Regions from separate parts of the Cytobacillus solani genome, predicted to be linked through region 4. Evidence: riboswitches for the same ligand, from Rfam matches in the RefSeq annotation. Region 4 holds a riboswitch; each other region holds the start of a gene.
What was found. A riboswitch is a leader RNA that binds a small molecule or an ion and turns the genes downstream of it on or off. The one in region 4 is predicted to bind lysine.
Positions count from the first base shown of each region.

Region 1: another riboswitch for lysine. It lies ahead of FI644_RS10065 (amino acid permease); the one in region 4 lies ahead of FI644_RS13575 (Na+/H+ antiporter NhaC family protein).
Region 2: another riboswitch for lysine. It lies ahead of FI644_RS15925 (aspartate kinase); the one in region 4 lies ahead of FI644_RS13575 (Na+/H+ antiporter NhaC family protein).
Region 3: another riboswitch for lysine. It lies ahead of FI644_RS10520 (transporter substrate-binding domain-containing protein); the one in region 4 lies ahead of FI644_RS13575 (Na+/H+ antiporter NhaC family protein).

Region 1 is NZ_CP041305.1:1,955,609-1,963,314, forward strand. It holds gene FI644_RS10055 (C45 family autoproteolytic acyltransferase/hydrolase) at 1-142, shown strand, start outside; gene FI644_RS10060 (MFS transporter) at 514-1,656, shown strand; lysine riboswitch at 1,895-2,085, shown strand; gene FI644_RS10065 (amino acid permease) at 2,230-3,711, shown strand; gene FI644_RS10070 (DUF421 domain-containing protein) at 3,758-4,462, opposite strand; gene FI644_RS10075 (alkaline phosphatase family protein) at 4,737-6,728, opposite strand; gene FI644_RS10080 (type 1 glutamine amidotransferase domain-containing protein) at 6,801-7,316, opposite strand; gene FI644_RS10085 (catalase) at 7,396-7,706, opposite strand, start outside.
Region 2 is NZ_CP041305.1:3,179,611-3,187,316, reverse strand. It holds gene sdhB (succinate dehydrogenase iron-sulfur subunit) at 1-264, opposite strand, end outside; gene sdhA (succinate dehydrogenase flavoprotein subunit) at 283-2,034, opposite strand; gene FI644_RS15935 (succinate dehydrogenase cytochrome b558 subunit) at 2,114-2,722, opposite strand; gene FI644_RS15930 (YslB family protein) at 3,111-3,569, shown strand; gene FI644_RS15925 (aspartate kinase) at 3,624-4,853, opposite strand; lysine riboswitch at 5,013-5,193, opposite strand; gene uvrC (excinuclease ABC subunit UvrC) at 5,258-7,030, opposite strand; gene trxA (thioredoxin) at 7,323-7,637, opposite strand.
Region 3 is NZ_CP041305.1:2,048,815-2,056,520, forward strand. It holds gene FI644_RS10495 (peptide ABC transporter substrate-binding protein) at 1-1,586, shown strand, start outside; gene FI644_RS10500 (hypothetical protein) at 1,705-2,154, opposite strand; gene FI644_RS10505 (hypothetical protein) at 2,160-2,927, opposite strand; gene FI644_RS10510 (hypothetical protein) at 2,995-3,843, opposite strand; gene FI644_RS10515 (DUF2804 domain-containing protein) at 3,990-5,006, shown strand; lysine riboswitch at 5,115-5,297, shown strand; gene FI644_RS10520 (transporter substrate-binding domain-containing protein) at 5,445-6,299, shown strand; gene FI644_RS10525 (amino acid ABC transporter permease) at 6,365-7,129, shown strand; gene FI644_RS10530 (amino acid ABC transporter ATP-binding protein) at 7,150-7,706, shown strand, end outside.
Region 4 is NZ_CP041305.1:2,713,317-2,721,022, reverse strand. It holds gene FI644_RS13580 (ABC transporter substrate-binding protein) at 1-1,136, opposite strand, end outside; gene FI644_RS13575 (Na+/H+ antiporter NhaC family protein) at 1,445-2,212, opposite strand; lysine riboswitch at 2,242-2,448, opposite strand; gene FI644_RS13570 (HD-GYP domain-containing protein) at 2,596-3,681, opposite strand; gene FI644_RS13565 (YunC family protein) at 3,882-4,184, opposite strand; gene FI644_RS13560 (DUF72 domain-containing protein) at 4,250-5,089, opposite strand; gene sufB (Fe-S cluster assembly protein SufB) at 5,358-6,755, opposite strand; gene sufU (Fe-S cluster assembly sulfur transfer protein SufU) at 6,851-7,282, opposite strand; gene FI644_RS13545 (cysteine desulfurase) at 7,272-7,706, opposite strand, start outside.

The sequences.
Region 1 (7,706 bases), 760 kb from region 4:
TTATTCGCCAAAGGACTTAAGCATCATAATTGGTGTTGGAGAGAATTGTAAACCGATAGTATTTTCTCTTAAAGAATTTATGGAGGGGAGATTGATTCTTCCTGAATATATGAAAGGGGCAATCAATCAAGTTTCCCTATAAGTAAAAAAAGGCTAAAGTACACTGACTAAAAAATGTGCACTTTAGTCTTTTTAAATTGAAATAGAATCCTTCAAAAAGGAAACTATATTCGATATGTTATAAAAGATTTGTTCATTAACGTATTCCTAGGAGATATTCCTTTTCTATTATTATTTCTCTTTATGATTTATCTGTCATTTCCTCATAGTAATAAGTATGAGATGAAAGGGCATACTAAAGCTTTTCCAGAAAAAAATAAACCTTGTTTTTTCGAAGGAAGATGATTATAGTAAAATGGTAATGACAACTGTCAAGACATCAGGGGGGTAAATATCGTGACAGAAAAGACTATTTCACAGAGAAAGCTTCTTGGCATCGCAGGACTCGGATGGATGTTTGATGCACTGGATGTTGGGATGCTTTCGTTTATTATTGCAGCACTGAAAGTAGAATGGGATTTGACACCAGAACAAATGGGGTGGATCGGAAGTGTGAACTCAATCGGGATGGCTGTTGGAGCGCTCGTTTTCGGTCTATGGGCAGATAAGATTGGCAGGAAGAATATATTTATTATTACCTTGTTATTATTTTCTATTGGTAGTGGTCTTTCTGCATTAACAACTACCCTTTTTGCTTTCTTAGTTCTACGCTTTTTTGTTGGCATGGGGCTCGGTGGAGAATTACCTGTCGCATCAACTCTCGTTTCAGAAAGTGTATCAGCGAAAGAACGCGGGCGAGTGGTTGTATTACTTGAAAGCTTTTGGGCATTTGGCTGGTTAATTGCAGCACTTATTTCATATTTTGTTATTCCGTTATTTGGCTGGAAAGTGGCTCTAATCCTTAGTGCTTTACCTGCTTTTTATGCCATTTATTTACGGTTGAATTTGCCTGATTCACCGGCATTTTCGCCAAAGAAAGCAGAGAAACGGTCCATTCTCCAAAACGTCCGGGAAGTTTGGTCGAAGAAATACGCACGCTCCACTTTCGTACTTTGGATTGTTTGGTTCACGGTCGTTTTTTCATACTATGGGATGTTTCTTTGGCTGCCAAGTGTCATGGTGATGAAAGGATTTAGTATGATTCAAAGTTTTGAATATGTATTGATCATGACTCTAGCTCAGCTGCCTGGCTATTTTTCAGCTGCCTGGCTCATTGAACGAATGGGAAGAAAGTTTGTGCTTGTCACTTATTTGCTAGGGACGGCAGGTTCAGCCCTTGTTTTCGGTCAGGCAGAAACAACTGCAGTCCTTATCGTGTCGGGTATCTTTTTATCATTCTTCAACCTTGGTGCATGGGGAGCTTTATATGCATACACCCCTGAACAATATCCGGTTGTCATTCGTGGGACAGGCGCTGGTATGGCTGCAGCAATTGGACGTGTTGGTGGGATTCTTGGACCGCTCCTTGTTGGCTCACTTGTTGCTGCAGGTCATTCCATTGGTTTCATTTTTGCACTGTTTTGCGCAAGTATTGTCGTCGGTGTGATTACACTTGCCTTTTTAGGGAAAGAAACACGGCAGACAGAATTAACCTAGAAGAAAGTGTCCAAAAGTTAAAAGATAGGTACCAAGTCTTTTACCTTGATTAAAGATTAACAATAAATTTTTCGTGAGAAGAATGTATATATTTTCATTCAGATTCAATTGGTAAATAATAACCATTCCCTTTAATACAGCATTTGGGGATAAGAGAAAACAACGAGATATTGACTATTCTAAAATAGTATTATAAAGTTAGGAACGTAATAATTTCATATAACAAATCCTCATCAACCGATGAGGTAGAGGTCGCAGTTTTTATCAGTAAGGCGGACGAGATGCAGGGACATCACTTGACTCCGTTTGAAAGGAAAAGCTGCCGAAGCGTGCTTGTTTCTCTGATTAAGCATGCTGGGGCTGTCTCCAAATAGGAACAGAACTGTCACGATTGGCCCTACCAGCCATTCGTGTTGGGCTATCTTTCGGAAGGTATGATGCGGGCTATTTTTAATGTCACCTGAATCTACTTCGGTGGCATTTTTTATTCCAAGCTCCTTCCAGATTAGACAAGCTGATGGGTCTTCAGTTAGGGCCTTGTGCTAGAAAAATTGAAGAAAAGGAGTAACATCGATGAAAACAGCAGAAGTAAGAAAAGATAAATTAAGTAAAGGTACAATTTCTTCCGAAAAAGAAAATACCGGCTTAAAACGCAGTTTAAAATCACGCCACTTGACAATGATTTCTCTAGGCGGAACCATTGGAACAGGTCTCTTTCTCGCTAGTGGCGGAGCAATCCACTCCGCTGGTCCCGGAGGAGCTATACTATCCTATCTTGTGATTGGGATTATGGTCTATTTCTTAATGACAGGTCTTGCGGAAATGGGTGCCTATATGCCTGTTGCAGGAAGCTTTAGCACGTATGCCACTAAGTTTGTCGACCCATCACTTGGATTTGCACTTGGCTGGAACTATTGGTATAACTGGGCGATAACTATTGCAGCAGAATTATCAGCCGTCACGATGATTATGAAGTTTTGGTTCCCTCATACGCCTTCCATTATTTGGAGTGCAGTATTCTTAGTAATCATGTTTTTATTAAACTATCTATCAGTAAAAGGCTTTGGTGAAACGGAGTATTGGTTCGCCTTAATTAAAGTGGTTACTGTAATCATTTTCATTATTATTGGTATTTTAATGATTTTTGGAATCTTAGGTGGTCAGGTAATTGGTTTTAAGAATTTTACGGTTGGAGATGCACCGTTTCATGGCGGCTTTATGACCATGCTTGGGATCTTTATGGCTGCTGGCTTCTCCTTTCAAGGCACAGAATTACTTGGTGTTGCTGCAGGTGAAACCGATAATCCTAGTAAAGCAATTCCAAGAGCTGTAAAATCAGTATTTTGGCGCATCCTTCTATTCTATATCCTAGCGATTTTTGTAATTGGTTTAATCATTCCTTATACAAATGAGAATCTTGCAAGCAGCGATGTAACGGTTAGCCCATTCACGATTGTTTTCCAAAAAGCAGGAATTGCTTTTGCTGCTTCCGTAATGAATGCAGTGATCTTAACAGCTGTGCTGTCTGCCGGTAACTCAGGCATGTACGCTTCCACACGTATGCTATGGAATTTGGCCCGTGAAGGGAAAGCACCTAAGTTTCTTGGAAAATTAAATAAAAGAGGTGTTCCTGTAAATGCTTTGATTATCACATCATTAGTCGGAACACTTGCATTCTTGGCTTCATTATTTGGTGATGGTACTGTATATGTTTGGCTGCTAAACGCTTCAGGGATGTCAGGGTTTATCGCATGGCTTGGAATTGCCATTTGTCACTATCGATTCCGCCGGGCATTTGTTGCTCAAGGAAAAGACTTAAACCTCTTGCCATACAAAGCAAAATTATTTCCATTTGGCCCAATTTTTGCCTTTGTGGTTTGTGGCTTTGTCGTACTAGGACAAAACTATTCGGCATTTCTAGGAGATCATATTGATTGGAACGGTATATTGGTTTCTTATATAGGATTACCTTTATTCCTTATTTTATGGCTTGGGTACAAATTTACGAAAAAGACAAAATTGATCCCGTTAAAGGATTGTGATTTATCAAATTGACTTTATTGCACGCAGCAAGCGTGCTTTTTTTTATGCTTTATATGTTTTAGTTATATAAAAAAACTTTAAGGTTGTCTTGGCTATCAATGGTGGCAAACAGAACATTTTTTACTTCAGTCTGATATAAACTTTTTAAATTAGAAACAACCCATTCTTCACTCTTTTGAATTTGTTTTAATTCCTTGAAGTTAATTTTCCCTTCTTTAATGATGGTCTTTGGAAAATCGAATGGCTGTGTTTCCATCTGAATCGATGAAGGGGTTAAAGGTTCGTATTTTGGATCCAAAAAAACAGAAAATTTCCCATCTGCCTCCCAAATGGCTAAGGCTACTTTCTTTACATCTTCTATTTTTTCTTCTCGTAATTCTTCTAATAACACATCTAGAGATATCCTTGCTTTTTTTAATCCGTTATAGATGATTTCTCCATTCTCAACAATGGTTATTGGTGCAGGGGTAATCAGTCTTCTAAACCATGCCCATTTCAGGATTGTAAAAATGCCTCCAAGATAGAAGACCACCAATACAATGGTTGTAATGATAGACCCTTTGAGACCTAGATTTTCATCAGATAGAGGGTGAGCAATAATGTTTCCGATGACTAATGCAATTGCAAAATCGAGAGGTCTTAACTGGGAGATGGCACGCTGGCCCAATACTCTCGTTACAATTAATAAAAAGAAAAAAGCAACAATAGCTCGAAGAATCCACTCAAAGCTGGTAAGCGTTTCTTGGCCTTGGAAAAAATCCATATAAGACACATCCCTTACAAAATACTATTACATAGTTTAACACTGATGTTATTTTAATAAACGGCAATTCATTTAAAGTAAAATGTAAAAAGAAACGGGAATAACGGAGTGTATCCATATGTATTTTTGGAGTGGTTTAAATAGGATTTATCACCAGTTAAAAACCAAGATGATTTCTCTACCCCTTATCTATTTTTAAATTAACAGACAAGGGGATCATTTCATTAATTAATGCTTAGTTTTTCTAAAGTATGAAAAGCTAAGTAGGCTTGGATCATTGGGAAGGTTTGTAGCCGTTTTTATCCTTGTAAATACCTTTAATCTTCTTGCCTTCTACAAATGAAGGTACATTTAGCTCTAGTAAATCGTAAATAGTAGGAGTGATATCTAAATTAGACATGGAGTTAATCTGTTTCCCTTTGTAAAAGTCTGTCCCGATAGCCATAAAAACAGGTCTTAGCATGTTTCTATCTGCATCTCCTCCATGTGTTCCTAATTCAATTGGCGGAGAGACATTTTTTACAAAGCCGCTGCCCATCACATAGCCTGGAGCCCCAATTAACACAACATCCCCTGAATTTTGATGGTCCAAAAGTGTTTTATTTGTATTTGTATTTTTCATTACTTTTTCATAAGGATGGATTTTTTGTTTGAAAAGGTGTTTCCAAAAATCTTTGACATGTTCTTGAACCTTATTGAATGAGAAGTTGTCCGTTTTAATGGCTGACATGATTGCTTTCATATCATATTGAATGACTTCTCCCTTTTTATATTTAATTTCTACTTCTTTAAAAGCTTGAATAATCTGGCTGCGGACACTTTCATATTCTTCTATAGGGACAATTCCATCTTTTTCACGGTTCTGTAAGTTAATGTATACGTGTGCGGCTGATCCGCTTGGAATAGCATACGCTTTTGATTCAGTAAAGTTGATTTTATTTTTTTGATCGACAGTTAATAACCCGGCATCTTTTAATACTTTGTTCGGTGATAGAGTAGAATGAGCAGGTTCCATCCCATGATCGGAGACTACAAACAAATAGTCATTATCGTTTAGGGACTTCAATGTTTCACCAACCACCTTGTCTGCTAACCGGTACGACCACTCGATATAGCTCATATATTGTTTTGACTTTTCAGGTGAGTATCCAGGCTGTCTGGGATCTATTAATAAATACTTATGTTGTTCATGATCAATCTGGGGGGTATAGAACATCAGTAAATCAGGATTGTATTTCTGTTTTATATAGAGAGCAACTTTTGTGACCCACATGACAAAACGTGTGCTTATCTCCTCATATTCTTTCCTCGTAATCCATCCCTTTTTAAGTGCTGTACCATCATCCTGAGCCGGATAAAACCCAAATTCCTCCTGTATCTCATCAGCAAATCCTTCAGGCCCGCTAATTAAGCTGGAAGTGACTTCTGTCCGATACAAAGAGATAGGAAGGGTATGATCTTGGTTATCTGCTTTCATTTTGAACCAAAAGCCAGCTTTTTGACGATCGTTTATCTGCAATGAAAGAGATCCCCATTGCTTTCCTTTTACAATCGAATCATTAGGATCTATTTTTTTATCCTGAGATAGTATAAAGGTGTCATAGTTTGGCTGTTGATCATCCGTTGAGTCAATCGCTAAAATGTGGATGAGCTGATCCCTTTCATTTTCTATTTTGATCGTGAGTTCCGCTTCTTGTAAAGGAGTGAAGCTTTTGGGAGGGTGAACCCATTCGGCAGCTTTTGTAAAGGTTAGTGATTCTAAATTGCTTGGAGACCATGTTTTTTCAAAGTAAATAGAATAATCACCCTGTTTTCCATCTTTAGGATTAGCCCCTGGAAAAGCAATGGTAGCGGTTGTTTTTCCTTGTTTTCTAGCCTCGACCCACAATGGAGGAACCTGAATTTCCTCTTGGAAACCGCTATCATCATTGCCTAAAGTTTTATTAGGTTCGTGCCAATGATTACTTACAATTCCGGTCTGGTTGGGTGCAGCTCCTGTGGCAATTGCTGCGTGTGAAGGCGCTGTAAGCGAAGGCGTAATAGTAGAGGGCTTTTTTGCCGAGACTCCGTTGTCTAGCAGCTGTTTGATATGAGGCAATTTATTCTCTTTCACATATTTTTTAGTATAGTCATTTTTCATTCCGTCAAAAGAGATAAGTATGACCTTTCTATTAGTTTCTTGATTTTCTGCCGCTCCAACTCTATTAATTGTGGTGAAAAGAAATAAATTAAGAATGATTATGACTGCAAATAAAGGCTTTCTCATTTTATTTATCCTTTCTGTTGGCTATTTCTCTTCAAAAGTAAAAGGCAGAAGGAAGCCCCTTCTGCCTGCTAACTATCCTAATATTCGCAACGATTCCCGAATAAATGCCGGTATGTCATCAGGCTGTCTGCTAGTGACTAGCTGATTCTGGCATACAACCACTTCTTTATCATGGAAATTTCCGCCGGCGTTCTTTAAATCAACTTGTATCGATTTATATCCGGTCACATCGCGTCCTTCGAGAGTTTCTGCGGTAATCAGCAGCTGTGGGCCGTGACAAATAGCTAATACAGGTTTTTTAGCATCCATAAATGCCTTGCTAAAGTGAACAAAACGCTCGTCTGCACGAAGAATATCTGGAGAAAAACCGCCTGGGATGAATAAGGCATCAAAGTCCTCAGGGGAAACATCACTAATACTTTTATCAATCATGATTTCACTGTGTCCTTGTTTCCCCTTTACTCTTTTTCCTTCTTCCATTTCAATTGTTGTTACTTCATATCCTTTTTCTTTAAACACTTTTACTGGTTCTGTGTATTCCGAATCCTCAAAATGGTCTGTTACTAAAACGGCAATTTTTTTACTCAATGCAATCAACTCCTTCATTAGTAAACTACCCTTTTTTACAAGGATGAAACTTTTTTAGCAGTTTCGAAATGCTAGTATCTCACCGATCCCAGAATCGGCCTTGGGCAATGCCTTTAATAAATGATTCAATCGTGGAGTCTGATAAATTGAAAACTCCTGCTCCCTCTAGTTTTACCCTGCTGGAATCTAATGCATGAGGATCACTAAGGGCAAGGGCTAATGGTTTATAGTGTTTAAAGGTTGTTTCTATAAATTCCAGCACAGGTGTCTGAATAAGAGATTCACTACTGATGACTAATACAGCATCAAAAAGGCAGGGGTCTGTTGTGTCATAAGTATCGGTCACTTTTAGGGAATCATCGAAACGAGAAACCTTTTTATCAATGATGC
Region 2 (7,706 bases), 470 kb from region 4:
TACAAGAGCTGTACAGGATTGACGAGGCTTGCCATTGATTACCATTGAGCAGGCACCGCAAACTTCCTCAAGACAGTTCATATCCCATGAAACAGGAGCTGTTTGATTTCCTTTCACATCTACCGGGTTACGTCTGATTTCCATTAACGCTGAGATGACGTTCATATTCGGACGATAATCAAGTTCGAACTCTTGTTGGTAAGGGGCAGAATCTGGATTATCTTGACGAGTTATTATAAAGCGAACTGTTTTTTTGTCACTCATCATTACTCTCCCTTTCTATTAATGTTTTTTTGTATAGTCACGTTCACGTGGTTTGATCATGCCAGTATCGACCTCTTCATAATGGAAGGCAGGAGCAGAGTTAGCATCAACGAACTTTGCCATCGTTGTTTTTAAGAACTCTTCATCGTTACGTTTAGGGAATTCTGGCTTGTAATGAGCCCCACGGCTTTCATTACGGTTATAAGCACCAATTGTAATAACACGTGCCAATTGAAGCATGTTTTGCAGCTGACGCGTAAAGAATGCACCTTGATTGCTCCATTTTGATGTATCATTAATGTTAATATTCTGGTAACGCTCCAATAACTCAACAATTTTTTCATCTGTTTTAAGAAGTCTGTCATTATGTCGTACAACTGTCACATTGTCAGTCATCCATTCGCCAAGCTCTTTATGAAGAACGTAAGCATTTTCAGTTCCGTTCATTGACATAATCTTATTCCATTTATCTTCTTCCTGCTTAACAAAACCGTCAAATACAGAAGAAGAAACATCTTCAGCTCGCTTATTAAGACCTGCCATGTATTCCAATGCCTTTGGACCAGCTACCATTCCTCCGAAAATAGCTGAAAGCAATGAGTTTGCACCAAGGCGGTTTGCACCGTGCTGAGAATAATCACATTCTCCAGCAGCAAATAATCCTGGAATATTTGTCATTTGATCATAATCTACCCACAGACCGCCCATTGAATAGTGAACAGCAGGGAATATTTTCATTGGAAGCTTACGTGGGTCATCGCCAGTAAACTTTTCATAAATTTCAATAATTCCGCCAAGTTTCACATCTAGTTCATGAGGATCTTTATGAGAGAGATCAAGGTAAACCATGTTTTCCCCATTAATCCCTAACTTCTGACTCACACAAACATCGAAGATTTCACGTGTTGCAATATCACGAGGAACAAGGTTTCCGTAAGCAGGATACTTCTCTTCTAAGAAATACCATGGTTTTCCGTCCTTATATGTCCAAATACGGCCACCTTCACCACGAGCTGATTCACTCATTAAACGAAGCTTGTCATCCCCAGGAATCGCTGTCGGGTGAATTTGAATGAACTCACCATTCGCATAATAGACGCCTTGCTGATAAACAATAGATGCCGCAGAACCAGTATTGATTACAGAGTTCGTTGATTTTCCAAAGATAATTCCAGGGCCACCCGTCGCCATAATCACCGCATCGCCCGCAAATGATTTAATCTCCATCGAAGTTAGGTTCTGCGCAACAACTCCGCGGCAAATGCCTTCTTCATCAACAACCGCACCTAGAAATTCCCAGCCCTCATACTTTGTTACTAATCCCGAAACTTCATGACGGCGCACCTGCTCGTCCAACGCATAAAGCAATTGCTGACCAGTTGTTGCACCTGCAAACGCTGTACGGTGATGCTGTGTACCTCCGAAACGGCGGAAGTCAAGTAATCCTTCAGGCGTACGGTTAAACATAACTCCCATACGATCCAATAAGTGAATAATTCCTGGTGCCGCTTCTGCCATTGCTTTAACAGGAGGCTGATTGGCTAAGAAGTCTCCGCCATAGATTGTATCGTCAAAATGAATCCATGGTGAATCGCCTTCTCCTTTTGTATTTACCGCTCCGTTAATACCCCCTTGGGCACAAACAGAGTGAGATCGTTTAACCGGCACTAAAGAAAATAATTCAACCGGAGTCCCTGTTTCTGCAACTTTAATTGTTGCCATTAAGCCAGCTAGACCACCGCCGACAACGATAACCTTACCTTTACCCATTGTGACTCACTCCCTAATACTTAGTAAATCCAAACTTTATCAAAGAACCGAACTGAGTTTGATAGTTTTTAATTTTCTATTAAACAAATGCAAAAATCGCACGAATTCCCACAATTGAAAGGGCCACAAAAATACCCATTGTTACATATGTTGAAATTAATTGAGAGCGTGGTGAAATCGTAATCCCCCAGCTAACGCAGAAAGACCAAAGCCCGTTTGCAAAGTGGAAAATTGCCGACACAACACAAATAATGTAGAACCATAGCATAAATGGATTAGACAAGATATTCTCCATCATTTGAAAGTTTACTTCTGCTCCAAAGGCTGCCTGCACACGAGTCTGCCAAACATGCCAAACAATAAATATAAGGGTTATAACTCCAGTTACACGTTGAAGTAAAAACATCCAGTTACGGAAGAAGCCAAATCTGCTCGCATTATTTTTTGCAGTAAAAGCAATATATAGGCCGTAAATTGCATGAAATAATATTGGAAGGAAGATAATAAAAGTCTCTAAAATAATTCGGAACGGAAGATGTTCCATGAAACCAGCCGCTTTGTTAAACGACTCTTCTCCTCCTGTTGCAAAATGATTCACTACAAGATGCTGAATTAAAAACAAGCCAATCGGAATAACACCAAGTAATGAATGCAATCTGCGATTAAAAAACTCTCGATTTCCCGCCATGTTTTACCCCCCTAGATTTTAAAGATGTCAAGGTATCATTTTTCATTTTTTGAAAAATAAGTATTAAATTATTCCACCTAAACATCACCATAAAAATGTTACTGCATTTTCTTACAATTATGTGACATGTCCATTTTACTCTCAACACCATAGAGCGTCAAGGAAACGATTACATAAAATGTTCATAAAAAATAAAATTATTAAAATATATTGGTATTGCAAAATAAAAATAAAAACCCTTATTTTTCAATAAGCCACTATCATGGCTATTTATATTAATATAGCAATAATTTCCTTGAGCAAAAATAACCTTTTTTCCCTGAATAAATGTCTAATTTTCATCTGTTTTGTATATAATAGAAGAATACTAGAAAGAGGGGAATCAAGTTTGAGCGAATCAGCATCTGAAATCATGACACTTGAAAATACAACTGAAACCGTTCCCGTATTCGGTTATGAACTCATTCGGGAAGTTCTTTTGCATGAATTATTAGGAGATGATGCACCAGAGATTTTATACTGGGCAGGAAAAAGACTTGCACGTAAATATCCTATGGAAACTTTTGATGAAATTTCAGCGTTTTTTCAACAAGCAGCTTGGGGCAGCCTAACGATCATTAAAGAGTCAAAAAATGAAATGGAGCTGGAATTATTCAGCCCATTAATTAAACAGCGCTGCAGGGAAAACAGTGAATCTACTTTTCAGCTCGAAGCTGGATTTATTGCACAGCAGATTGAGCTCCAAAAAGAAGTAATCTGTGAGGCATTTGAACATCCTAATAAAAAGAAAAAGGGAAAAATATACTTTACCGTTAAGTGGGATAAAAAGGATACCATTCAGCCCTAAATAATCATTCATGTAAAAAGCTTTCAAGCATTCGAATGCTTGAAAGCTTTTTTACTAGGATATAACTGGAGAACCTGAAAGCTGAAAGGCCTCATGCAATACTTCAACTGCATGAATCATTTCTTCATGCTCTATGACCGTAGATACCTTGATCTCAGAGGTGCTGACCATTTTAACAGCAATATTATTCTCCGCCAATACTTCAAACATTTCAGCTGCTACCCCTGGGTTTGAAACCATTCCTGACCCCACAATCGATACTTTGGCAAGTCCAGCCTCTGATTCTATCCGTTCATAATTCAGCTTCTTCTTACTGTCTTCTAGTACATGAATCGTTTCTGCCAAATCTTCATTTTTAATTGAAAAAGATAAGTTAGTCAATTGTTCTGCTAGTGTGCTCTGTATAATAATATCTACATTTATATGATTTTTGGCTAATTCAGTAAAAATTACAGATAGCCCTGTTAAGGAATTCGGCATGCCAATAACAGTTACTCTCGTAATATTATCTTCAAAGGCTACTCCCCGTACTACTAAATTTTGTTCCATTGCCGCTTCCTCCTCAATAATCGTACCTGCTTCTTTTTCTATACTTGACCTGACTTCTAACAGTATTTGATAGTTTTTGGCAAACTCAACTGCTCTTGGATGTAAAACACCTGCACCTAAATGGGCAAGCTCTAGCATTTCGTCATATGATACCGCCAAAAGCTTTCTTGCATCTTTAACATAGCGGGGATCTGTTGTAAAAACACCAGTCACATCCGTGAATATTTCACATTTATCCGCATTAAGTGCCGCAGCCAAAGCTACAGCAGTTGTATCAGACCCGCCTCTGCCTAGGGTTGAAATAGCCCCTTCCTCCGTTATTCCCTGGAATCCAGCCACAACAACAATTGTCCCCTCTGCCAGTTCTTTTTCTACTTTTTCTGTATTTATACCTATTATTCTAGCATTCCCATGAACAGGCTCTGTCTTAATTCCTGCCTGCCAGCCAGTGAGAGATATAGCTGGATACCCTCTTTCTGTTAATGCCATTGCTAATAATGAAATGGTGATCTGCTCCCCAGTTGTTAAAAGCATGTCCATTTCTCTTCTGCTCGGCTGTGAAGAAATTCCTTTTGCGAGATCAACGAGATGATCAGTCGATTTTCCCATTGCTGATACGACGACAACAACATTGTTTCCTTTTTCTCTTTCCTCGATTACCCGACTTGCCACGCCTTGAATTTTCTTAGCATCTCCTACTGAGGTTCCACCAAATTTCTGCACGATTACTCCCACTTTATTCCCTCTCTCTGCCTTTTCTTGTGGCTGATTTCTTCTTACTTATACTCATCCTCTAAAACCTATTTAGTACGAATGAATTTTGGGCATAGAAAAAAGCAATGAGAATCTATCCCATTGCTGTGAGTCACCCGTATAAAAAGACATACGTGCACACAGTGAGATAGCTCTCCAAGATATTAATTATCTTGACAATCTTGCATTTATTAAATGCAAAACCAGCAAAGAAAGCGATGAGACTTTCTTCACTTCGGCAAACATTCCCTTTCAAAGCTTTTCATTGAAGCTCATTCTTCTCCAAGCCTTTACTTATGAAGTTTGCACCTCTACCTTCACTTTAACGTTATAAAGTGATATTAAATTTTCAGTAATTATAGCATATTCATTTTTTTCAAACAATACTATTCTTGCAATTTTTTCATTAATTCCTCCGCTACATTTACCGGAATGCCAATTTGTGTGAACTCTTCGATCGTTGCTTCTTTCATTTTCTTTATAGATCCAAACGTTTTTAACAGCTGTTTTTTTCGTTTTTCGCCAATTCCCGGGATATCATCAAGCATCGATTGAAATGCACTTTTTCCACGAAGCTGTCTATGGAAGGTGATTGCAAAACGATGTACTTCATCTTGAATCCTTTGCAGCAAATAAAATTCCTGGCTGTTTCGTGCCAATGGAATGATTGCAAGCGGATTTCCGTATAGGAGCTGGGATGTCCGATGCTTCTCATCCTTAACTAGTCCTGAAATAGGAATATCTAGATTCAGCTCATTTTCTAGTATATCTCTTACCGCTTCAACATGCCCTTTGCCTCCATCAATAATGATTAAATCCGGGAGAGCCAAGCCTTCCTTCAGCACACGTGTATAACGCCTGCGAACAACCTCCCTCATAGATTCATAATCATCAGGACCTTGGACAGATTTTATTTTGTATTTTCGATATTCCCTTTTTTCTGGTTTGCCGTCGATAAAAACAATCATCGCAGAAACTGGATCTGTTCCTTGAATATTGGAATTATCAAATGCCTCAATTCGGTGCGGGGTATAAATTCCAAGCTGCTGACCTAGGCTTTCTACCGCCTTAATCGTTCGATCCTCATCACGCTCAATTAGAGAGAACTTCTCCTTCAATGCTATCTTCGCATTTTTATATGCAAGCTTTACCAATTCTTTTTTCTGTCCACGCTGAGGGACTAAAACTTTAACCTCCAAAAATTCTGCTGCCATTTCAGCATTGATGGAGTCTGGAACCAAGATTTCACGTGGCTTAAAATGGTTGGCTTTTGAGTAAAATTGACCAAGAAAGGTCAACATTTCTTCTTCTGGCTCATTATGGATCGGAAACATCGATACATCACGCTCGATTAATTTCCCCTGTCTAATAAAGAAAACTTGTACACACATCCATCCTTTGTCGACCGCATAACCAAACACATCACGATCAGTCATATCTGTAGAAGTAATCTTTTGTTTTTCCATTGTCGCATCAATATGAGCAATCTTATCTCGAAATTCCTTTGCCCTTTCAAAATCCAGCTCTTCAGCAGCTGCCGTCATCTTCTCTGTTAAATCCTTTTTAATATCCTTATAGCCCCCGTTAAGAAACTTTGTAATCTCATCAACCATCTGTTTATATTCCTGTTCGCCTACCTCGTTCACACATGGTGCGAGACATTGTCCTAAATGGTAATATAGGCAAACTCGGTCAGGCAAGGTTGTACATTTCCTTAATGGATAAATCCGATCTAATAGCTTCTTCGTCTCATTTGCTGCTTGTACATTTGGATAAGGACCGAAATATTTCCCTTTATCTTTTTTTACTTTTCTTGTTGTAATCAGGCGCGGATGCCTCTCTGCTGTTAATTTAATAAAAGGATAGCTTTTATCATCCTTAAGCATAACATTATATTTCGGATCATATTTTTTAATTAAATTCATTTCAAGAATGAGTGCTTCCATATTGGAGGAGGTTACAATATATTCGAGGTCTTCAATTTCATTTACAAGCCTTAATGTCTTCCCGTCGTGTGATCCTGTAAAATAAGAGCGGACTCGATTTTTTAATACTTTTGCTTTCCCAACATAAATGATCGTCCCTTGACGGTCTTTCATTAAATAACAGCCCGGCTGATCAGGCAGGAGCATTAATTTATTTTTTATAATTTCATTCATCCGATGTCACCTCCCGAGGATATTCCTAAATTGATCATACAAAAATCCCCGGCTTAAATAAAGCCGAGGATTTTAATTATTTTTTTTTATGCTCTTTTCCCATAGATTGTTGTTTTTGTTAATGAATTTAGCCCGTTGATTTCCGCTACGGGCACTTGCTTTCCGCGGGGAGGAACGGGAGCCTCCTCGACGCTTTGCGTCTGCGGGGTCTCCCGCTCCCACTCCTCCCGCAGGAGTCAAGTGCCCTCCGCTCCAATCAACTCTGCAAATTTACAAAAACAACCTTATTTATTTACGCATGTTTGCTAAGAAGTTCAACAAGTGCTTCTTTCGGCTGGAAGCCAACAACCTTATCCACAACTTCTCCGTCTTTAAGAACTAGTAAAGTTGGAATACTCATCACACCGTATTTAGCTGCTGTTCCTTGATTTTCATCCACATCAAGCTTAACGATTTTTACTTTATCACCCATTTCAGCATCCACTTCTTCTAATACTGGAGCGATCATTTTACATGGTCCACACCATGGAGCCCAGAAATCTACAAGCACTGCGCCTGAAGCCGTTTCATTAGTAAAAGTTTGATCTGTCACATTTGTAATTGCCATATTTATTTCCTCCTAAAAAATTCTACTCAAATTCTAACGACAGTATATCATCGTTTATGTAATGATGCT
Region 3 (7,706 bases), 660 kb from region 4:
GTGCTTGTAATTCGAAAGAAAGTGGTTCCCAGGCAGTAGGGAGTGAAGAGGGAACAGAAAAAAATAGTCAAGAGCAAGTGCTGAAGGTAAATAATTTTACAGAGCCATCCTCTCTCAATCCTAGTTTGGCTACAGATGTTTGGTCATCCAACATCCTTCTGCAAACGTTTGAAGGGCTAACCCGTATTAACCAAAAGGGTGTGCCTGAAAATGCGATGGCAGAAGAAATTGCTGTATCTGATGATCTTCTGACATATACATTTACATTAAGAGATGATGCAAAGTGGTCAAACGGGGACCTGTTAACGATGCAAGATTTTGAATATGCTTGGAAATGGGTGTTAAATCCAGAGAATCTGTCACAATATGCTTATCAATTATTTTATATAAAAAATGCGGAGGCAGCCAATAAAGGTGAAGTATCTCTTGATGAGGTAGGAGTAAAAGCGATTGATGAAAAGACATTGGAAGTTACACTGGAAAATCCGACACCATTCTTTTTAGAGCTTACGGCTTTCTATACGTATTTTCCAGTTAACAGTAAAATCGCTGAAGGGAATCCAGATTGGGCTAAAGAGGCAAGTAAGAGTTATACCTCAAATGGACCCTTTAAGATGATGAAGTGGGAACATCAAAATCAAGTCATTCTTGAAAAAAATGAACATTATTGGGATAAGGAAAGTGTCAAATTAGAAAAAATCGAAATGGTGATGTTAAATGATTCGAATACGGAGCTTAACATGTTTAATTCTGATGAATTACATTGGGCGGGTGCTCCGACTGGCAGTTTGCCGCTTGAAGCCATCCCTGCCTTGCAGCAAGAGGGAGCTCTAGAGGCTGCACCTACAGCTGGTACGTATTGGTATGAATTTAACTTAAAGAAAAAACCCTTTAATAACGTGAAAATTAGAAAAGCGCTGTCTTATGCGATTGATCGCCAGTCTATTGTTGATAATATTACACAAAGCGCAGAAATCCCTGCAACCGCGATTGTTCCAAATTCAATGATTCCGGAAAATGAAACGGGCTATTTCAAGGATGGGGATATTGAACAAGCAAAAGCGCTTCTAGAAGAAGGGCTAAAAGAAGAAGGATATTCCGGTGTGGAGGAATTACCAGTCATTACTCTTTCTTATAATACGGATCCAGCCCAAGCCAAGATAGCGCAAGCCGTTCAAGATATGTGGAAAACAAATTTGGGAATAAATGTAGAGCTTAGTAATAAAGAATGGGCAGTTTATTATGAAGGAATCATCAATGGCGATTTCGAAGTAGCTCGAATGGGTTGGACAGGGGACTTTAATGATCCAATCAACTTCTTAGAAATATTTAAAACGGATGCTGGGAATAACCATACCGGTTGGATGAATAAAGAATATGCTTCTTTGCTAGATCAGTCGGCTCTTGAAACAGATCCAAGTAAACGAAAAGAAATATTCAAGCAAGCTGAAGCGATTATCATGGATGAAATGCCCGTTATTCCATTTTACTTCAAAACAAGTGTGTATGTGAAAAAGGATAATTTAAAGGGCGTATATGTCTCGGGATTAGGGAACGTCCAGTATAAGTGGGCATACTTTGAATAATGATCGATAAACGTTAGTTAAACATGAAAGCTGTCAGTTTGAGGGAATCCTTATTCCACTAAAGTTGGCGGCTTTTATTTATATAAAATAGGGGGTGCAAATTTGCATCCATATCATTTCAATGCGATTTCCCAACTGTAATTGCTTGGTATTTCCACAAGATATCTTCTATGAATGAAAGTTGACTTTTGGCACATTGAATGATGACGGCAACTTCAGGTATTTTTTTCGTTTTCTTCGATTGAGCTTTGCTTTTATTTGGAAAATAATATAAGGCATATCCAATGGTGAATCCAATAAGTGCACCAAGAAGACCGCAAATAATTGGTCCTAAATACAATGTAAATCCGACACTGGCACCAATAACTGCACACCCTGTAGCGCTTGCCATGCCAATTTCAAACGCATTGGAGTGGATATTTTGTGTTCTTCCTGAGATCTGAATGGGTGAAGGCTTATCGTCCATAAATACGACAAGGATTTGATCCCTAGAAATAGAGCTATTCTCTAATACAGTTAATGCTTGCTCTAATTCAATCGATTGTTCAAACATTCCAATAATGATCATAAGAATTACACCTGCTTATGGAAGATAAGAAAATCATCTTTCCTGTAACGATTTTTAAGATACTGACGTTGTGCGATACGATAAAGTTTATTGTGTTCAATCGTTGTAGTATAAGCATGAAAGATGGCTCCGCCCATTACAGAAGGCATAAATAATAACCAATGTTGCTGCAGAATTAAGTTTGATGCTTGGAGATTCCCAAGCATTAATTGTAAAAGAGACTCGTGAAGCTTTGAAAAGTATAGATAAATCCACCACCAAATCATTGCATAAAATGCTAATCCAAACCGGTGAATATATAGCTGCCCTAATCCCGGAAATAGAAAAGAATAAACAGCGCCAACGATTGGTTTTTTCCTATCTAAAAATTGAATTTCCAAAGGGAAAATGCCTATACGAGAGATTTGTTCATTTTTTAAGCAAGTTAAATCAAATACTTTATTTTGGTAAATGGCCAGGCGGTAACTATCCCAAATGGTTATCATATAAATAATCAGATAGCCAAATGCCCATTTAGGCTGAACAACTGATTGTGCAAGTTCAAACTTCCCGCAAAAGGAGTAAATCATTGCATCATTAATGTGAGCAAACGTATTAATAAAAACCTCAGATAATGATAGTAAGGTTGCTCTTATGTAGTGGTTAAGAAAATAATGCCCAAAACCAGGAAAGACAGCAGACCACCAAGCAATCATAAGGGGACTTTGCTTTTGAAGATGCGTGATTCCAAATACACTCATTCTTGCAAGAGAAGGATCGTGTTCATTTATCATTATCAGAGCACCTCTTACGGAAATTACTTTACGCAGGTATACATAACATTTTTCAATTATTTACATTTTATTCAAGATAGGATCTCATGAATAATCTTTTATTAATCAGACTCGTAAGCAGAACCAGCAATAAGGACAAACCAATATAATATAAATGATCCCACCAAACAAGGCTTTGAAGGATTCCTGCAGTTAATAGCACCTGATTGACTATAAACATCAGGAAACCTGTTAAAGCATATTTTATCCACTTTGTTTTCCAGTTGATATGAATAATTAGGCAGTAATAAAGAGAATCGATTAAAAAGAATATGTCTGCAAAAGCAACGGTATCACGTTCCAGATATTCAAACCATCCAGGATTGTATATTCGATTTGAGAAAAAAATAATTGGCAGAATGTGGGCACTGCACGAAATAGAAACAATGGCTAAATAAAGAATCAAGTTCTGTTTAAATCTCCTTGGATGATTCAAAATCCATTGATAAATAATCTTTGCAGTAGCAAAGTAGAATGGCAATCCAAGCCCTGTAAATGCTAACCGCCACCAATTATGTGAATAGATTTGCAATTCTAGAAATAACCACTCAATACCGACAAATAAACCGGCAAAAAGGAAAATCCAAATCCAATTTAGATGAAAGGTTGCAATGAAGGTTGCAATAACTGGCAAAGCAAATGCATTTGAGGCAAAGGCGCCTAAGTTACTGTCATAAAAGGGATGACCTTTAACGAATTTAGGATAATATTCATAGCTTCCTAAAAAAGTAAAGATGACCGTTTCAATTATAAAGCCGAGTCCAATCATAGCTAATAAAAGGAACAGGGTTCCTGTATTTCTTTTTTTAAAAAGATTAAAAATAAAAATGGAAATACTAAAAACAATGAGAGCTAGAAACCAATATGAATTATACACACTGATCACTCCGATAAATCGAGAATATATATAATTTGTACAAATGCCTGAATAATATTCGGCATTGGAAACTGAATGCATATTAAGTTTGCAAAAGATAGTAGAGTTACAGTATGAAGTATACATAGAGATGAGGGGTTAAGAGGATGGCAAGAGAAATAACAGAACGAGTAGATATGTGTGATGAGAATGGCCGATTAGCCGAAAACAGCATCGGCTGGGCAAGGCAGCCGCTGTTTAATTGCAATGTGTCGGGAAGGTTCCTGCGGAAGAAAAAATGGAATTATTGGTGTGTAACAAGCCCAGAGTTCTTGTTTTCAGTCACAATTTCTCATTTGGATTATGCTGCTGTTTTATTTGTGTATGTGCTAGATTTACAGAGTCTTAGTTTTCAGGAGCAGACAGCCATTGTTCCATTTGGATTCGGCTGTAAAATGCCTGAAGAGGTGAATGCCTCCGTGAAATTTGAGGGAAAGCAAATGGCTATTTCATTTGAAGAAAAGGGAGATTCCACAAGTATACGTGTTCATTGCCCGCATTTTAGCGGAAGAAATAAGCCGTTAGTTGCAGAAGTACGAGTTGAACGTCCACGTGGGCATGAATCGATTAATGTCGTTGTGCCGTGGAGTGAAACACGATTTCAGTTTACGTCAAAACAAACAGCACTTCCTGCAGCTGGAACAGTTCATTGGAATAGGAAGGAATACATCTTTAATAACGAAAATGCCTTTGGATGCTTGGATTTTGGCAGGGGAGTCTGGCCCTATCATTCGACATGGAATTGGGCTCAAGCTGCGGGGATTGTCAATGGAAGATCAGTTGGCCTAAATTTCGGTGGTCAATGGACGGATGGAACTGGACAGACTGAGAATGGAATTGTGGTCGACAGAAAGCTAAGCAAAATCAATGAAGACATCAGTTGGGAATATGATAACAGCAATTATTTGAAGCCTTGGACATTGAAAACAGCTGAAACGGATCAAGTGTCTCTAACGTTTCAGCCATTGTTTGAGCGAAAAGCAGCAACGAACGCATGGGTTATTCGTTCCTCCGTTCACCAAATGATTGGTACATTTAACGGTTATATTCGAACGAATGATGGGGAAAAGATAATGATTGAATCCTTTGTAGGGTGGGCAGAGGATCATAAGGCAAGCTGGTGAGTTCAACGAATCTAGTTCTTTGGTAGCAAGTGCCAATTTTGATGAGTTGACAGAATAGGCTTACTACTGTAGGATAATGAATATAATTTAATAAGACCTCATCTTTGCTGATGAGGTAGAGGCGCGGTATTTAATAGTCTGTAGTGGAGCTTGAGAAGCTAGGATGCTAGAGAGAAGGAAATATCGCCGAAGCTTGTAATATTCTCAGTATTGCTTGCTGGGTCTGCAGTTAAGAACTGCAGGACTGTCTCAATGAACTTACCCGGTTTGTTGAGTTGTGCTATCTCATTTAGGGAAAGAAGAGGGATTTTGGGGCAAACTATAAACGTTGCGACCTGAGTTCATCTCAGGTCGCTTTTTGTTTTTAGTAAAATGCCTAAAGGCAAGAGGTCAAGCATATATTAGACTATTAAATCAAATAAATAGGGGGAAAATAGCATGAAGAAAAAACTATCATTATTTTTAGCGATATCTCTTTCAGCCATTATTCTATTAGCAGGCTGTGGAACAAGCGGTGATTCAGATAAGAAGACAGAAGGATCAGGATCATCATCAGAAAAAGATACCTTTAAAGTAGGACTTGAAGCTGGCTATGCACCATTCAATTGGACACAAATGGATGATTCAAACGGTGGCGTTAAAATCGATGGCAATGCAGAATACGCAGGCGGATATGATGTAGAAATCGCTAAGAAAATTGCTGAAGGGTTAGGCAAAGAGCTAGTGATTGTGAAAACAGAATGGGATGGACTTGTACCATCGCTAACTTCAGGAAAAATCGATGCGATTATTGCTGGGATGTCACCGACAGCAGAACGTAAAGAAACCATTGATTTCTCAGATAACTACTACAAATCGGATTTAATCATGGTTGTCAAAAAAGGCGGAAAGTATGAAGGTGCAACTTCGATCCAAGATTTCAAAGGAGCAAAGGTAACGGCACAGTTAAATACATTCCACTATTCAGTTATTGATCAAATTGATGGAGTGGAAAAAAAGCCAGCAATGGATAACTTTCCGGCTATGAGGGTAGCGCTAGAATCGGGTGTTATTGACGGATATGTTTCTGAACGTCCAGAGGGAGTTAGTGCATCAGCTGCAAATGATAACTTCGCGATGGTTGAATTCACTGAAGGATTTAAGACGTCTGAGGATGATACGGCTATCGCAGTTGGGATTGCAAAGGATAGTGAGCTAACAGCAAAAATTAACGAAATATTGGCTGGTATTTCTGAGGAAGAACGCATCAGTATTATGGATGCTGCAATTAAAAATCAGCCAGCGGCAGAATAATGGTTTGTGAAGCCGGCTGCATCAGCACAATGTAGTCGGCTTCCACGTTTAAGGGGAGGATACGAATGGATTTAAGTTTTGAATGGATTATAAAAATTATTGAAACAAACTGGCCGATGTTTCTGCGCGGAGCAGGCGTAACCCTCTTGATTGCATTGATCGGAACTATTTTTGGGGCATTGATCGGGTTATTGGCAGGCATCATCCGCACCATTCCAATACCTGAAAAAGGAGCGAAGAAAGGCTTCTTAAAATTCATTAACATCATCCTATCCGTGTATATAGAATTTTTCCGTGGCACACCGATGATTGTACAGGCAATGGTTATCTATTATGGTTCTGCTGCAGCATTTGGCTGGCAAATGAACCCGATTATTGCAGGGGTCGTTATTGTAGCAATCAACACAGGTGCATATATGGCTGAAATTGTCCGTGGGGGGATTATTTCAGTTGATACTGGACAATATGAAGCAGCCCAAGCCATTGGAATGAATCATGTTCAAACAATGACTCATGTAGTGATGCCACAGGTTATCCGCAATATTTTACCAGCAACAGGCAATCAATTTATCATTAATATAAAAGATACAGCGGTCCTAAGTGTCATTTCCGTTACTGAGTTATTCTTCCAAACGAAAACGGTGGCAGGCAATAACTTTAGATATTTCGAAGCATTCTTTATCGTATGTATCATTTATTTCATTTTGACATATGCAGTCACTTTAATTCTGCGCTACTTTGAAAGAAAGCTTGATGGTCCGGATAATTATATAGTCGTAGGCAATCAGGCTCAGATTGAAGCTGGAGAACATAAAGGGATCGGGCAATAATGGGGAAGGAGGAGAATGGTATGGAGACAGTCATTGATATTCAGCGTTTAAGTAAATCCTTTGGAAACCATGAAGTATTAAAAGATATTCATTTCTCAGTGAATAAAGGAGAAGTCGTCTGCATCATTGGTTCCTCAGGTTCAGGGAAATCCACACTTCTTCGCTGTGTCAATCTATTAGAAAAACCGAGCGGCGGAAAAATTATTTATCATGGTGAAAATATTCTCGATGATAAGCATGATATTCATGCCTATCGAAGAAGATTAGGAATGGTATTTCAGCAATTTAACTTATTTAATAATCATAACGTACTAGGCAATTGTGTAATCGGCCAAATGAAGGTATTAAAGCGCTCGAAGGAAGAAGCGGAAAAGGTAGCGCTGAAATACTTGAAAGTGGTTGGGATGGACAGGTTTGTGAATGCGAAGCCCAGACAGCTGTCTGGGGGGCAAAAGCAGCGGGTTGCTATCGCTAGAGCCCTTTCGATGGAACCAGATGTGCTGCTGTTCGATGAACCAACGTCTGCGCTTGATCCAGAGATGGTAGGAGAAGTTCTTAAGGTCATGAAAGAGCTTGC
Region 4 (7,706 bases):
ATTGGGTTGTGAAATTCGTCAACAGTTACGACACCAGTTACAAGAGATAAATCTTTTGTTTCTGCAAGAGCATCCTTAATTTTTGTTGCATCAGATGTATCGCCCGCACGTTTCATTGCATCTACTAAGAAATAAACAGAATCATAGCCAAGAGCATTAAATGCATCAGGAGACTTTCCAGAATATTTTTTTGAGAAGCTTGTTACAAACTTTTGAATTGTTTCATCTGGATCTTGTGCTGAATAATGGTTTGTAAGGAATGTGTTATTTAACGCTTCGGCACCAGCTAAATCAACAAGAATTGGAGAATCCCAGCCATCAGCGCCCATAAAAGGAACCGTAATGCCCATTTCACGTGCTTGCTTAATAATCAAGCCTACTTCTTCATAATAGCCAGGGATAAAAATAAATTCAGGGTTAGCTGACTTGATACGAGTTAATGTTGAACGGAAATCTGTATCTTTTGCTACATAAGATTCTTCAGAAACTACTTTTCCGCCAGCAGCCTCGAACGTTTCCTTAAAAGATGCAGCTAGACCTTTTGCATAATCACTTGCATTATCCGCATAGATTGCTGCATTTTTAATATTTAAATCTCCGGCTGCAAAATTAGCTGCAACAGTTCCTTGGAATGGATCAATAAAAGAAGTCCGGAATACAAATTCATTTACTTTTCCATTCGTTCCAACTGTTACGTTCGGGCTAGTTCCAGATGGAGATAGTAGAATGGTTTTATTATCGTTGGCAATTTGTGCTTGTGCCACTGAATTTCCACTAGTAGCTGCGCCAATGATAGCTGTTACTTTATCTTGGTTTGTCAATTTAATAGCAGCGTTTGTCGCTTCAGCAGCATCTGATTTATTATCTACTTTAATGATTTCTATTTTCTTGCCGTCTACACCGCCGCTATTATTAATCTCTTCAACAGCAAGATCAATTCCTTCGGCAATCCCCTGCCCATAAGAAGCAACAGCTCCTGATAGCTCCAGGTTTGCACCGATTTTAATTGTATCTCCGCCTCCGCCAGAGTCTTTTGAACCCTCTGTACCAGCCTTTTCCCCGCCGCAGCCAGCTAATACTCCGGCTACCAAGGCCGAAGCCATAAGTACTGAAGTAATTTTCTTTCTAAAAAACATCTCTACTCCCCCTTTTATTTCTGATTGTTCTGAACATTTAGATCGTATTGAGGTTTTTTTGTCTGTCCATTTACCAGTTTGCCTTTCACATCTACCCCCTGCAAATAGTCAGTTCTTCCTTCTAATAAAAAAATAATGATGAATCCTAGTATTATCTGACTAATTGATATAATCTAAAAACAGTATAATATTTTTAGATTAATCTGTCAAAGCAATATTTTAGCAAAATTATAATTATTCAAAATATATCTTATCATTATTTTTTTAACAATAAAAAGGCCCTCTCATCAAGAGAAAGCCCTTTTCTTTTATTCTACTTGCATATTCTGCCACTCGGCTTTCGAACGTCTGCCAGCTATTATTATAAAATCAAGGAGGATTAAGGGAAGAAATGAAGGATTTAAATTCGTACGCTCAGCAATACCTGCTAAATATTTACCAGTTTCTAGACGCCCGATTAAATCAGCAATCACCCATGCAAATAGAAGAATGTACACAGCCGGAAGCATCGATTTCGTTCCTGCCCAAACTCCCCATCCTAATACTTGTCCACCCACTCCCTTTAAAACAAAGACTTGGCGGATAAAAAATCCTAATGTAACAATTAATCCAAATAGTCCACCAAGAATGAGTGATTTTGTCACATCTGTATTTTCAAAAATTGTTAAGACTGTCACGCTTCCTTCGGTCCCTGCAATTCCTGTCCAAAGCATAGCTCCAACTGTTCCAACAATAAGAGCAATGATTGACCATAGCAAGTCGCCAACAGATCCTTTCGTGCTTGTCGGCAGATCATCTTTCAATTCCCCGGCAGCTGGCTTTGTAGGGTCTGCTACCACCCCTTCCTTTACAGCATGCCGTTCGTGCACTTTCATTGGTCCAATTTCTAACCCTTTGAATGCGACAATGAACACCATTGCTAATGTAGCCCAGACATATAGATTCATCGGGATTATTTGCATAAATGCAGAGAACGCTGAATACTCCGTTATATTATCTGATGTTAGAATCGTACCAATTAATGCAATAAATGATAGAAAAAATAAAAAAGAGTAACGATAGAGGTGATCTATCATTACTCTTATAAGTAATAAGATTCTCCATCACGACCTGTAGCTCCCCAATATGAAGGCTTAGTAAAGCAGATTTCCTGCTTGTCCTTCATAATGACAGTATTACCCTTATTCAAAGTAACCCCAGCAAATGATTGTTGACACAAATTCATTTACTTCGGCAAAATTCCCTTTAGGCTGTGATCCTTGTTGTCATCCTCACACAGCTTACTCTTAAATTCTGCACCTCTACCCCATCGGATATGATAAGGTTTATTCAATTGTTTATTACTATACCAGAATAATAGATTAGTGACAAGTTCTATAATAAAAATGAAGGTATCCATTCTATTTTCGTAATAAAAAATACTCTTTATTAATGAAATCTTTCTAAACTTTTGTACGCATTAAAAGGCTGTGTCACATTCCGCTATGACCACATTTAGTTCAATTTTTAAATCTAATTCATATGGTGGAACTTGTTCCCCTTTATGCTCCATAATTCTTATAATCGGACGATCCCCTAAACCTATATTTTGCCCTGTAACAATTCCTTTTCGTCCATCATTTAACTCTACCGTTATCCCGACCGGATAGATGGCAACAGCTAATCGAAAGGCTTCTACAATTTTCTGTTCAAATAAGGTTCCAGAACCTGCATATAGAATTTCTAAGCCTTCATGCGGCAGCATCGCTTTCCGATAGACACGATTCGATGTTACTGCATCAAATACATCAGCAACAGCAATGATTTTTCCAAAAAAGTGAATGTCTTTTCCAGTAATTCCTCTAGGATAGCCCGAACCATCAATACGCTCGTGATGCTGATAAGCACAATGCGCAACTAAGAGAGGTATGGTTTGTACCTTCCTTAAAATTTGAAAACCAGCTTCCGCATGCTCTTTAATTGCAACATACTCTTCTTCCGTTAATCTTCCTGGTTTTAACAAAACATCTATCGGCACCTGCAGTTTTCCAATATCATGGAAAATAGCACCTAAACCTAATGTTTCTAATTCCTTTGGCGTAAGTTTCAGCTCCAATCCAAGCGCTAATGAGTATAACGTGACATTTAACGAATGGGTGAAGATATAGTTATCGTATGTATAAGCATCTGAAAGTAAGTTCAATAGTTCTTTATTGCTTCCTAACTCAGTCATAAGAAACCGAATCAATTCGGATAGACGTCTTGATGCCTTTTCAACTACAAATGAACTGGATATACTTGAATCCTTTTGGATCTCCAAAAAAGTCGAATTTATTGTTTGAATTGCTTTTCTTCGGATAGGATCGGATAGTGTTCCTTTGTATTCAATATCATCCGTTTGACTATCCTTTATAAAAATATAACTAATTCCTAATGAATTTAAGCGCTGAATCATACTCTCCTTCAGCTCAACACCTTCACTAAGCAAGATTTGTCCTGTTTCATTATAAATGGTCTTCGCAAGTATTGTACCAGCTTCTACGGATGAGGTTGTCACTAATCGCATAAATTACTCCTATAACATTTCCGAAGTTTTTCCAATGTCGTTCTCATTCATTATCACCTTTAACTATAATAACCTTTTTCGCTAAAAAGTGACAGGTAAGACTCTAATTATGTCGAAAAATATTGAAATTAGAAAACAAAAAAGGCAGCCAATTGAAGTCTATTTCACAAAATCTTGTGAACAGCTCCATTGGCATGCCTTTATACCATTTTTAGTAAAGCCTCTTTCCCTATCATTCCTCGATGAATGCCCAACGACTCCGCTTCATACGTGACGGATTCCAATGGTGCTTCAAGCAGCTGTTCGATGGTTTTTACTCCCACTGCCCTGCCAGCAATTACTTTCCGATCCTTTAATTTCTCATTAAGTAATGAGACATCAAGTGCCCCACACATAATATATCCTTTATCATTTGTTACTACAAGTAAATTTGTTTTCGGCAATTCCACGGAGACGCATAGGAATGTATGCCCCTTTATATCAACAGGTTTCAAGTCAATCATAAATCAAACACTCCTTTCCCTCTCTATCAAAATATGCTAGTGGATGGAAATGCGTGTAATGAATTTTAAAATAACTCCAATTGTCTAGGGGCAAGGTCATTATACTCAATATTTAACATTTGTATGAGCTGTTTCGCATTGTCAGCAGCGTCGCCGCCTGAATTATTGTTAAAAACTGCATATACCGTTTTGCACTTTTTTTCTAGTACCTTTAACCATTCTGCCCATTCAGCAAGTTCACTCTCGTTGTATCGATACAAATATCTAACCTCTCGCCAATTATCAGCATTTTTCTTTTGCCAGCCATGAATATTACGACCGTGAAACCTCACTAAAACCTTTTCTTCGTGCGTCGGTTCCAGCACAATCGGAATAGAGCCTGTGCCTGCCTGTGGCTCATCACAAATACTATGAATCCATCCTTCCTCTTTCATAAAGTGGATGGTTTTATCCTTAAATGCAGGATGGAACCATGATTGGTTCCGGAATTCTAATGCACATGGTATATCGCCCATTTGTGCTTTACACCAACGTAAATAATCTACATTTTGCTTTTTGCAATCAAACCATGGCGGAAATTGAAAAAGCACCATAGTAAGTTTATTCCTATAAGGCTCTAAGGAATCCTTAAAAGCAGCAAACATTTCACCTTTATCCTGGAATGGAATTTCTCCTCTTTCATGCCCAGTCATTCCTTGATACGCTTTCACAATAAATTGAAAGGAGTCAGGAGTGTCTTTCATCCACTTTTCCGCATTCCGTTTTGGCTGGACAGCATAAAAGGAAGCATCCACTTCGACTGTTGGAAAGTGGCTCGCATACGACCTTAACTTTTCACCTGGTGAAATCGGATTTGTATATAGGGTATCGTGGTCACCCCATCCAGTTACTCCAATTAGAATCAATCAGCACACCTCCAATTGTTTTCTGTAAGTTAAATGTAAAAACTACTCTCATCCAATGGTAAAAGGATCCTTTATAGGTGCAAACATAAGAGAAAACACTCCTACATTTTATATAGAAAAGGGATATGGGACAATAGCTGTGGTCATAAGTACAAAAGTATCCCATAGAAGGTGGCTATGGGATATAGCCAATTGCTATCTCTGTACACTGTTTTATAAAATTAAACCACTCACCAAAATAGTGAGTGGTTTAATTTTTAACTATCTATTAACCGATTGAACCTTCCATCTCGAACTTGATTAAACGGTTCATTTCCACCGCATATTCCATCGGAAGTTCCTTCGTAAATGGTTCGATGAAGCCCATTACGATCATTTCAGTTGCTTCTTGTTCAGAGATTCCGCGGCTCATTAGATAGAATAATTGCTCTTCTGATACTTTGGAAACCTTAGCTTCATGCTCTAATGAGATGTTGTCGTTCATGATTTCGTTATATGGAATCGTATCTGATGTTGATTGATTATCCATGATTAACGTATCACACTCAATATTTGCACGAGCACCATCCGCTTTACGGCCAAATTGGACGATTCCGCGGTATGTTACCTTTCCGCCGTGCTTAGAAATAGATTTTGATACAATGGTAGAAGACGTATTTGGTGCTAGATGAATCATTTTTGCTCCAGCATCCTGGTGCTGACCTTTACCTGCAATCGCAATCGAAAGTGTCATTCCACGAGCGCCTTCTCCTTTTAAAATAACGGCTGGATACTTCATTGTTAATTTTGATCCAATATTTCCGTCAATCCATTCCATTGTTGCGTTGGCTTCACAAACTGCACGCTTTGTAACAAGGTTGTATACGTTGTTTGCCCAGTTTTGGATCGTTGTATAGCGGCAATATGCATCCTTTTTAATGATGATTTCAACAACTGCACTGTGAAGGGAGTTTGTTGTGTAAACAGGAGCCGTACATCCTTCGACATAGTGTACATGTGCACCTTCATCAACAATGATTAATGTACGCTCAAATTGGCCCATATTCTCAGAGTTGATACGGAAGTATGCTTGTAATGGTGTTTCTACTTTAATTCCTTTTGGAACATAGATGAATGAACCGCCTGACCAAACCGCGGAGTTTAGTGCAGCAAATTTATTATCTGTCGGCGGAATTACTTTTGCCCAATGCTCACGGAAAAGCTCTTCGTTCTCACGTAAAGCGGAATCTGTATCCTTAAATACGATTCCTTGTGCTTCAAGGTCTTCCTGCATATTATGATAAACAACCTCTGATTCGTATTGAGCGGATACCCCAGCTAAATACTTTTGCTCAGCTTCTGGAATCCCAAGCTTATCAAACGTTTGTTTAATTTCCTCAGGTACTTCATCCCATGATTTCTCTGTCTTTTCAGATGGTTTTACATAATATGTGATTTCATCAAAGTTTAATGACGCTAAATCTCCGCCCCATTGCGGCATAGGCATGTTGTAGAAATGCTCCAATGATTTTAAACGGAAGTCAAGCATCCATTGTGGCTCTTGCTTCATTTTTGAAATCTCTTCAACAATCTCTTTCGTTAAACCGCGTTTTGATCGGAAAATGGAAACGTCCTTATCGGCAAAACCATATTTATAATCGCCAATTTCCGGCATCTTTTTTGCCATCGTCGTATTCCTCCATTCATTTGCGATTGGTCCTTAAAGGTCCAATCAACTATAATTTATCGGCTAGGATCTGCTTAAAGCATTTAATTAAAGCTTTATTCTTCCTTTAATCCCTTTTCCATAGCCTTCCATGCTAACGTTGCACATTTAATTCTAGCCGGGAATTTTGCAACGCCCTGCAATGCTTCAATATCTCCAAGATCAATATCGTCTTCATAGTCTTTTCCCTGCATGATCAGTGAAAAAACCTCCGAAAGCTTTAAGGCATCTTCAATATTTCTTCCTTTAATCGCTTGAGTCATCATGGAGGCGGAGGACATCGAAATCGAACAGCCTTCTCCTTCAAATTTCGCATCCACAACCTTGTCACCTTCAAGCTTTAACGTTAATTGAATGCGGTCCCCACATGTTGGGTTATTCATATTAATCGTTAAGCTGTCATCTTCAAGCACCCCTTTATTGCGGGGATTTTTATAATGGTCCATAATTACTTGCCGATAGAGAGTATCTAAATTGTTAGAAGACATCGCTGAAATACTCCTTTGTTTTGAGAAGCCCACTTACAAGCTTATCAATCTCTTCTTCTGTATTGTACAGATAGAAGCTTGCCCGTGCGGTGGCTGATTGCTTCAACCATTTCATTAGCGGCTGTGCACAATGATGACCCGCACGAACAGCGATTCCTTCAGCATCCAATACAGTTGCTACATCATGAGGATGGACATCATCAAGATTAAACGTGACTAATCCCGCACGTTTAGCTGCTTCCTTCGGTCCAAAAATTGTTAATCCCTCAACAGCAGACATTTTTTCTATCGCGTATGCAGCCAGTCTATGTTCATGAGCTTCAATTTGATCTAAGCCAACTTCTTCTAAGAAATCGATCGCAGCACCTAAGCCAATAGCACCTGCAATGATCGGTGTGCCCCCCTCAAACTTCCAAGGAAGCTC